DNA from 3 places in the Neobacillus sp. SRL179 genome. Region 3 is predicted to be linked to each of the others. Evidence: riboswitches for the same ligand, from Rfam matches in the RefSeq annotation. Region 3 holds a riboswitch; each other region holds the start of a gene.

What was found. A riboswitch is a leader RNA that binds a small molecule or an ion and turns the genes downstream of it on or off. The one in region 3 is predicted to bind S-adenosylmethionine.
Region 1: linked by a shared signal. The riboswitch ahead of AC4E8C_RS03385 (methionine ABC transporter ATP-binding protein) and the one ahead of AC4E8C_RS18980 (methionine biosynthesis PLP-dependent protein) in region 3 are both predicted to bind S-adenosylmethionine.
Region 2: linked by a shared signal. The riboswitch ahead of AC4E8C_RS03265 (5-methyltetrahydropteroyltriglutamate--homocysteine S-methyltransferase) and the one ahead of AC4E8C_RS18980 (methionine biosynthesis PLP-dependent protein) in region 3 are both predicted to bind S-adenosylmethionine.

What each region holds. Positions count from the first base shown of each region.
Region 1 covers NZ_OZ481792.1:686,924-690,204, reverse strand. Annotated here, with positions in the region: gene AC4E8C_RS03390 (helix-turn-helix domain-containing protein) at 1-837, shown strand, start outside; SAM riboswitch class I at 999-1,099, shown strand; gene AC4E8C_RS03385 (methionine ABC transporter ATP-binding protein) at 1,236-2,267, shown strand; gene AC4E8C_RS03380 (methionine ABC transporter permease) at 2,257-2,907, shown strand; gene AC4E8C_RS03375 (MetQ/NlpA family ABC transporter substrate-binding protein) at 2,925-3,281, shown strand, end outside.
Region 2 covers NZ_OZ481792.1:661,061-664,341, forward strand. Annotated here, with positions in the region: gene AC4E8C_RS03260 (DNA alkylation repair protein) at 198-905, shown strand; gene AC4E8C_RS03265 (5-methyltetrahydropteroyltriglutamate--homocysteine S-methyltransferase) at 963-2,066, opposite strand; SAM riboswitch class I at 2,163-2,270, opposite strand; gene trpB (tryptophan synthase subunit beta) at 2,468-3,281, shown strand, end outside.
Region 3 covers NZ_OZ481792.1:3,814,873-3,818,153, forward strand. Annotated here, with positions in the region: gene AC4E8C_RS18975 (lactonase family protein) at 1-760, shown strand, start outside; SAM riboswitch class I at 865-975, shown strand; gene AC4E8C_RS18980 (methionine biosynthesis PLP-dependent protein) at 1,116-2,228, shown strand; gene metC (cystathionine beta-lyase) at 2,228-3,281, shown strand, end outside.

The DNA of each region.
Region 1 (3,281 bases), 1.9 Mb from region 3:
ATCCTTGAACAAGGGGCCCCTATTCTCTCTTTAGAAATTATGAAGCTGCGGTCACAAACGGAGATTATGTATAAAAAGACCTATGAAGCCTATCAACAATATCTAAAGACAAAAAATCTCCAACAATTAGAAATACTTGCAGAAGATTTAGGTATTCAACCCCATTCTTTTCACATGACGGCTTTAATCGAGCTTGATGGCATTCCCGATCTGCAATCACTTGAAAACCACGCCATGCTGCTGCTCACACACCTGAAGAAGAAGTTACCTATAAAAAACAGGCTTCTTTTTAACTATAATAACAAAATTACCATTTTTTCCACCTCACTTAACGGAGACAATGAAGGCCACTTTATTGAGATGGTGGAGAGTGCCATTAGTTGGTGGAATCAGCAGTTTCCAGTATCAGCTAGAGCGGGGCTCTGCACAGGACATTATTATCCAGAACAAGCAGAAGAAAATCACGGAAAAGCCGAAAAGGCCCTTCTTCAATTAAAAAAACAAAAGAAAAAGGGCGTCCTGCATTACAGGGATATCGGGATCAGCCGGCTATTTTTGCATCACCACTCAGAAGAAATCACCTCGTTTCTAGAAGAAACGTTTTCTGAAGTTTGGAAGGATCAACATAAATACGGGGAACTTTTTCATACTCTTTTATCGTTTATCCAAAATAATCGTTCTATGACCAATACGGCTATCGACTTACATATTCATGTAAATACACTCTATAACCGGATTAAAAAAATCGAGGAAATTCTTCAATTAGATTTTAATCATTTTGAAGACTATTTAAAGGTGCAAATGGCCGTCTATCTCTATAAATCCTATATTAAATAAGATCAAGCGCGGCCCCAAAAATAGCCCAAAATATATAGTAAGCCATGCATCAGGGGGCAGGTATCAAAAATATTTTTTCAAAAACACTAGACATTTTTACTATAGTGCGATAAATTAATAAACAAGTTAAATTACTTAAAAAAGTGAATAAATTATAAATTTTCTTATCCAGAGAGGTGGAGGGACTGGCCCTTTGAAGCCTCGGCAGCGGAATCATATTGATTCTGTGCCAATTCCAGCAAGTGTACTTGAAAGATAAGAAGAGGATCTCCAGTTATTTAAATTCGCCCTCTTCTTATGTCTGAAGAGGGCTTTTATTATTTGTTGAATAATATTGGTTTTCACTCCCTGCTTGAAGTTTTACATAAAGGGATACTTCCCTCAAAGGAGATTACAGCATGATCGAATTTCAGAATCTTAAAAAGATTTACAAAAGCAACGGCCAACAAGTTGCCGCGTTGAATGGAATTGATTTAAAAATTAATAAAGGGGAGATATTTGGGGTCATTGGATTCAGTGGTGCGGGGAAAAGCTCACTTATCCGCTGTGTAAACTTACTAGAGCGTCCGACTTCAGGTAATGTGATTGTCGATGGTCATGACCTCACATCTCTTTCCGTAAAAGAAGTGCGGAAGATTAAGAAAAACATCGGGATGGTCTTCCAACATTTTAACCTATTAAACTCTAAAACAGTCTTTGCAAACGTGGCAATGCCCCTCGTGCTTGAAAAGCAGCCAAAGGAAATCATCAAAAAACGGGTTCAGGAATTATTAGAATTTGTTGGCTTGGCTGATAAAGCCGACTATTATCCTGACCAGCTTTCCGGAGGACAAAAGCAAAGAATTGGGATTGCTAGGGCACTGGCAACCCAGCCATCTATTCTCCTTTGTGATGAAGCTACATCAGCTCTCGACCCGCAAACCACGAGTTCAATTCTTCAGCTTTTGAAGAAAATTAATCAGGAATACAACATTACGATTCTCCTCATCACGCACGAAATGGCGGTAATCAGAGAAATCTGCGACCGAGTCGCAGTGATTGAAGCGGGAAAAATTATTGAAGAGGGGACAGTATTTGACGTCTTCTCAGCACCAAAGACACAAACAGCCAAGAACTTTGTCAGCACTGTCATGAACGACCAGCTGCCAGATTCAATCCTAAAAGTCATTGAAAAACATGAAGGAATGAACAAGGTTTTTCGTATCAATTTTGTCGGCAATTCTGCCGGCCAGCCGCTGCTTTCCGAGCTTGCGAAGCAATTTGATATCCATATCAATGTTTTGTTTGGCAACATTACCGAACTTCAAGGTACCCCATTTGGAAACTTAATCGTAGAGTTCCAGGGGGATGACAACGAAGTCATTCGGGCACTAACCTATATCAACGAGAAGAACATCAGTGTGAAGGAAGTGATTGCACATGCTAGTTAGTTCAGATCAAATCATTACAGCTTTAATGGAAACCATTCAGATGGTTGCCTTCTCGCTAGTATTTTCCGCCATTCTTGGATTACCGCTTGGAATTTTACTAGTTGTCACGAGGAAGGGCCACATTCTTGAGAATATCCCGTTTTTCACGATCTTAAGTGGGATTATTAATATTTTTCGCTCAGTTCCGTTCATTATTCTATTAGTGGCGATCATTCCGATTACACGCTTTATTGTCCATACGTCCATCGGAACGGCGGCCGCCATTGTACCGCTCGTCTTCTATGCAGGTCCTTACATTGCAAGATTAGTAGAGAATTGCTTGTTAGAAGTTGATCCTGGTGTCATTGAAGCAGCTGAGGCCATGGGTGCAACCCCGTGGCAAATTATTACGAAGTTTCTTGTTCCAGAGGCACTCGGTTCCCTCGTTCTCGCGCTTACCATTGCGACCATCGGGCTAGTCGGTGCCACCGCCATGGCTGGCACAGTCGGTGGCGGCGGAATCGGTGATCTAGCGATTACATATGGTTACCAGCGTTTTGATACGATCACGATGATTATAACCGTAGTCATTCTGATTGTGATTGTTCAAGGATTACAGTCATTAGGCAATATAGCAGCAAAGAAATTAAGACGTAGATAACGTAGGAGGAAAACAACATGAAAAAATTTTTATTCACCATTATTATTGTTGCATTAGCCGTATTGGGGGCTGGATGCTCTAGTCAATCAAAAGATAAAGCAGCTTCTGGTAAAGAGTCCGTAACGGTCAAGCTTGGGATTAGTGGAACGGATACGCGCCAGTGGGATTATGTAGCCAAGAAAGCAAAGAAAGAGGGCATCAATATTGAAATTGTAAAATTCTCTGATTATGTTGCTCCAAACACCGCTCTTGCTGAAGGTGAGCTTGATGCGAATGCATTCCAGACAGTGGCATATTTCGATGTCTTCATTAAAGAACATAAACTCGATCTTGTACCAATTGCCACAACGGTTCTTGCTCCAATGGGGATCTAC
Region 2 (3,281 bases), 1.9 Mb from region 3:
TTAAACAATAAAAAGGTACCTGACACCCGCAGTGTATCATAAACCAGAATTTATTAAAACTGGAAAAATATTTGATATAATTCAAATAGATTCCTTTTTCTGGGGTTAAATAAACATATCATTAAGGGTAATATGAAGTTGTAAAAATAAATATAAAGTTCAAGACAATTTGTTTATAAAGAAGGAAGTGCTAAACGATGGATTTCGAAACGGTTATGCAGGAATTGGAAGCACTCGGAAAAGAACGAATGAAAAAGATTTACCTAAGCAATGGTGCACACGAGCCGCTTTTTGGGGTAGCTACAGGGGCAATGAAGCCACTTGCAAAGAAAATCAAGAAAAATCAGCCTTTAGCTGAGCAGCTTTACGCCACTGGGAACTACGATGCTATGTACTTTGCTGGTGTTATCGCGGATCCAAAGACAATGACAGAGGATGATTTTGAACGTTGGATTGAGGATGCTTATTTTTATATGCTGTCAGATTTTGTGGTGGCCGTAACTCTATCCGAAACCGATATTGCACAAGCGGTGGCTGATAAATGGATTGCAAGCGGGGAAGAACTTAAAATGTCGGCAGGCTGGAGCTGTTACTGCTGGCTTTTGGGTAATCGGCCGGACAGCGAATTTAGTGCAGACAAAATTGCCAGGATGCTAGATCAGGTAGAAAGTACGATTCAAGATTCACCTGAACGTACAAAATCTTCTATGAATAATTTTATTTACACAGTCGGGATTTCCTACGTGCCGCTCCATGAAAAGGCGGTTGAAACCGCAAAGGCAGTAGGTCCAGTCGAAATCAAGCGGGACAACAAGAAAAACAGTATACTGCTTGCTTCAGAAAATATCCAACAAGGAATAGATAAAGGAAGAATTGGTTTTAAACGCAAATATGTCAGGTGTTAGCAAGCATGGGGACGGTTCTTCTACACCATTTGGTGCAGAAGAACCGTCCCCCATGAACTAATTCCAAACATCCTGTGCAATGCTAATCACATGGCGTACTTTGTCCCATTGTTGTTCTTCTGTTAAGAGGTTTCCTTCTTCTGTGGAAGAGAAGCCGCATTGTGGGCTCAAGCAAAGTTGATCCAATGGAAGATATTGATTGGCTTCCTTTATTCTTGCTTTTATTTTTTCTGGATTCTCGAGGTCGCCGAATTTCGATGTAATTAATCCCAAGACAATTCGCAGGTCATTTCGCTTAACATGACGAAGGGGTTCAAAGCCGCCTGAACGTTCATCATCAAACTCTAGGAATAAGCCATCCACATTTAAACCGCCAAAAATGATTTCAGAGGCAAAATCATATCCGCCTGTTGAAGTATAAGTAGATTGGAAGTTTCCTCTGCAAATGTGCATCGTAATAACTAAATCTTCGGGTTTGTTCGCAATCGATTCATTAATCGCTCTAGCCAATGTTTGGGCTAAGTTGGCAGGCTCAAAACCATCCTTTTTTAATTTGTCTCTGCCTGTCTCTGAGAACAACGATGCCCATGAAGTATCATCTAATTGCAAGTAGCGGCAGCCGGCATCATAAAAGGCTTGAATCGCTTTTTGGTAGGCACGAATTAAATCATCTACAAATTCATCTTGATGTTCGTAAACATCACTAATTCCCTGACCACGGACAATTAACATATTAGGACTTGGGATCGTAAATTTCGCGACATGGTCACCGGCAATGCTGTGTAAGAATTTATAATCCTCTATCATTGGATGGTTACCGAAGTCAATTTTTCCTGTTACCTTGACCCCGTGTGCTCTCGTTTCCACTCCGTTAAATTGTAATCCTTTTTCTGTTTGGACAAACTCAACCCCTTCAAGTCCGCCGAGAAAATCAAAATGCCACCAAGCGCGTCTTAATTCTCCATCCGTTACGGCCTGTAAACCGACTTCTTTTTGTTTTTCTACCAGGCGGATTATCTCTTCATCTTCAATCTGACGTAACTGTTCGGCCGTAATTTCACCGTTTTGTTTTTGTAGTCTCGCTTTTTTCAATCGTTCCGGTCTTAAAAAACTTCCCACATGATCAGCTGTAAATGGTGCTTTCACTAATGTTTTAGTCAAGGTAATCCGCTCCTATTCTAGTAATTCATATTGAAAAAAATAAAAACCTCTTCTTAGATAAGAAGAGGTTTGATTATAAATAAAAGGTATACACTCTTCTTATCTTCAAGCTTACACATAAGCTTCTGGAATTAGCACAGTCCACATAATAAGGCTGTTGCTGAGGTATCGCAGGGCCAGTCCCTCCACCTCTCTGGATAAGATTTTGAAATATTAAATTAATGATTATCCTAAAGCTATTTTAAGAGAATGTCAATAAAAAAGTGGAAACGGGGGCAGCCGCACAAAATGACTTGCATAATAGTTTGCTTGAAAAGAACAACGTGTTAAAATATATTTGAAAATTCGGTTATTTTTTTGAGGCTAAACCAAAATATAGTTGAGAAGGAGACGAGAAGAGGATGGAAAGAACGAGTGTAGAGAGCAAAGGGTATTTTGGTGAGTTTGGAGGAAGTTTTGTTCCAGATGACTTGCAGATTGTCATGAACGAATTAGAGGAACAATTTTATCGGTATAAAGACGATCCGAAATTTATTGAGGAGTATAAATACTATTTAAAAGAATATATCGGGAGAGAAAATCCACTTACATTTGCCGAGAATTTAACGAAGCAAATTGGCGGAGCGAAAATTTACTTAAAACGGGAAGATTTAAATCATACAGGAGCCCACAAAATTAATAATGCGCTGGGACAAATCTTGTTAGCAAAACGAATGGGCATCAAGCGGATTATTGCGGAAACAGGAGCTGGGCAACACGGTGTGGCAACGGCAACAGCCTGTGCCATGTTTGGGATGGAATGTGTCATCTATATGGGCAAGTTAGATACCGAACGCCAGGCGCTGAATGTGTTCCGGATGGAATTGCTCGGAGCAAAGGTGATTCCGGTGTCAAAGGGGCAAGGGCGTCTAAAAGATGCAGTTGACGAAGCATTAGGAGACCTAGTCCAAAACTATAATAATACATTTTATCTATTAGGTTCTGCCGTCGGACCACATCCTTATCCAACCATGGTCAAACATTTTCAGGCGATTATAAGTGAAGAGTCCAAACGTCAGGTCCTTGAAAAAGAAGGAAAACTGCCAACTGCAGTGATTGCCTGTACGGGCGGTGGAAGTAATGCGATTGGTGCATTTGCCCACTATATTGATGAAAAAGATGTTCGGCTTATTGGGGTAGAACCAGCGGAAGCTCCGACCTTAAGTCAGGGTGTTT
Region 3 (3,281 bases):
CAGCAACAATCGGTTTGTGTTTGGGGCCAACTACCATAAAGGTCTTGTGCAATCCCATCTTATTAACCAAGAGGACGGCTCAGTCTTACCTTATGCCTCCATCAGGGAGCATGAAGGATCCGGCCCAGACCCAAGGCAGGAAAAGCCTCACACTCATTATTCTGATCTGACACCTGATGAAAAGTATCTTGCCGTGTGTGAATTAGGAATTGATGCTCTAATTACCTATTCAGTGGAAGAGGATGGTACTCTTACTAAGGTAAATCTTTTACCATTGAAAGCGGGAAGCGGCCCAAGACATCTTGTCTTCCATCCAAATGGCAAAATCGCTTATATCATGACAGAGTTCAGCTCTGAAGTAATTGTTTTATCTTACCATCCGGAAAATGGCCATTTTACAGAAATTCAATATATCTCTACATTGCCTGACGATTTTAAAGAAAATAATCAAGGCAGTGCGATTCATATTTCTTCTGATGGAAGATTTGTTTATGCTGGCAATCGCGGTCACAACAGCATCGCTCTCTTCAGCGTAAATCAAGACTCAGGTGAGTTAACCTTTATTGATCATACTTCCACAGAAGGTGATTGGCCACGTGATTTTTCACTTGACCCAACTGAAAAATTTGTAGTTGCTTCCAATCAAGAATCGAGCAATCTTGTTTTATATGCGCGGGATGAAAACACAGGGAAACTCACTTTAATTCAATCAGATATTGTTGTTCCCTACCCTGTTTGTGTTAAATTCTTACATGTCTAAGAATCGAAGAAAGTTCTCCTTTTATAAAAATTGAATCAGTCGTAAAAACAGATTGACACAATAGCTAATTTGTAGTAAATTTTATAAATAATCTAAATATTGATTTCTTATCAAGAGAGGTTGAGGGAATGGCCCTGAGACGCCTCAGCAACCTTCAATGTTTCTTTTCATTGAAAAGGTGCTAAGTCCTGCAAATTTCGTTTGCAAGATAAGAAGAATGATACTTTGTCGTGTTAACAAAAAGTCTTCTTCTTATAGAAGACTTTTTTTCTTTATATGAAAGCTTTAGTACCCTACAGCACTAAAGTTAGACAACAATACAGTCCCATACTTAATTGAACAAGGAGTGTCCGTCATGTACAAAATTGATACGAAATTAGCACAAATAGGAAACCGTAGTGAAACAGCTACAGGCGCGGTTAATCCGCCTGTTTATTTTTCAACAGCCTACAGGCATGCAGGAATTGGGCAATCAACAGGTTTTGATTATAGTCGAACAGGGAACCCCACTCGACAGCTCCTTGAAAAAACGATTGCTGATTTAGAGGGTGCAGATCAAGGTTTTGCTTGTAGCTCAGGGATGGCAGCCATCCAGCTTATTCTTGCATTATTTGAATCTGGAGACGAATGGATTGTAAGTGATGATTTATACGGTGGTACATACCGTCTCTTAGAAAAAGGCTATAAAAAATGGGGCTTGAAAACTCAATATGTCAATACCTGTTGTCCAGAAGAAATTGAAAAGAAAATAACGCCAGATACTAAGGCTATTTTCTTAGAGACACCAACCAATCCGTTGATGCAGGAATCAGATATTGCAGCGGTTTCTGAGATTGCTAAAAAACATAGCCTATTGTTAATAGTAGATAACACATTTTATACACCACTACTACAAAAGCCAATTGCACTTGGGGCGGATATTGTCATTCATAGCGGAACGAAATATTTAGGAGGTCATAATGATGTCCTCGCTGGACTTGTGGCTGCAACAGGAAAGGAACTTTGTGAAGCATTGGCCTTCCATCATAACGGTGCCGGTGCAGTTCTAAGTCCTTTTGATTCTTGGTTATTAATGCGCGGGATGAAAACTTTGTCGCTTCGAATGGAAAGACATGAAAAAAATGCAAAGGATATTGTCGAATTCCTTACTCAACATGACGCCGTTGCAGATGTGCTTTACCCAGGAAAAGGCGGAATGGTTTCCTTTAGGGTTCAAGACGAAACATGGGTAAATCCATTCTTACAAGGTTTACAGCTGATTTGTTTTGCAGAAAGTTTAGGCGGAACAGAAAGCTTTATTACCTATCCGGCTACTCAGACACATGCAGATATTCCTGAAGAAATTCGTACTCAAGCAGGCGTTGATAACCGTTTATTGCGATTCTCCGTGGGAATTGAAGATGCACAAGATATTATTGAAGATTTACAACAGGCTTTTGCCAGAATTAAAGAAGGAGTGATTGCATAATGGCATACGAAAAATATAGTTTTGAAACCAGGCTTCTTCATAATAAGCACAAGATTGATCCTATTACTGGGGCTGTTAGTGTACCAATTCAGCATGCATCTACATTTCATCAAGCTGATTTCGATCAGTTCGGAAAGTATGATTATGGCCGTAGTTTAAATCCAACCCGGGAAGCACTTGAAGATGTGATTGCAGAGCTTGAGGGTGGAATTAAAGGGTTTGCCTTTGCATCAGGGATGGCAGCCATTTCCACAGCCTTCCTGCTTCTATCCTCTGGTGACCATATTGTGATTACCGAGGATGTGTATGGCGGTACATTCCGAATGGTCACTCAAGTTCTTTCGAGACTTGGGATTGAACATACCTTTGTCGATATGACCAATTTAGAGGAAGTAAAAGCAGCGATTCAGCCAAATACTAAAGCATTTTATGTGGAAACACCGTCAAATCCTTTAATGAAAGTAACAGATATTAGAGCGATTAGCGAAATTGCGATAGAGATCGGTGCATTAACATTTGTTGATAATACATTCCTTACTCCCTACCACCAAAAGCCGTTGGCACTGGGGGCAGATGTTGTCCTTCATAGCGCAACAAAATTTTTGGCTGGCCATAGTGATGTCGTAGCCGGACTTGCCGTTGTTAAAGATGAAGAGTTGGCTAAACGATTAGGATTCCTACAAAATAGCTTTGGAGCTATCTTGGGTGTTCAAGATGCCTGGCTTGTATTAAGGGGAATCAAGACGCTGAGTGTTCGCCTGGAGCAATCACAAAAATCAGCGATAAAAATAGCAGAATTTTTAGATGCACATCCCCTTGTAGAAAAGGTTCATTACCCAGGGCTGGAAAGCCACCCGCAATATCAAATTCAGAAAGAACAAGCAGATGGTCCGGGAGCTGTTTTATCCTTTGAATTAGCTACCGAAGATGCCCTTCGCACCTTTATAGCTAATGTAGAAATCCCTGTTTTTGCGGTAAGTTTAGGTGCAGTAGAATCCATCCTTTCTTATCCAGCAAAAATGTCCCATGCCGCCATGTCACCCGCAGAACGTG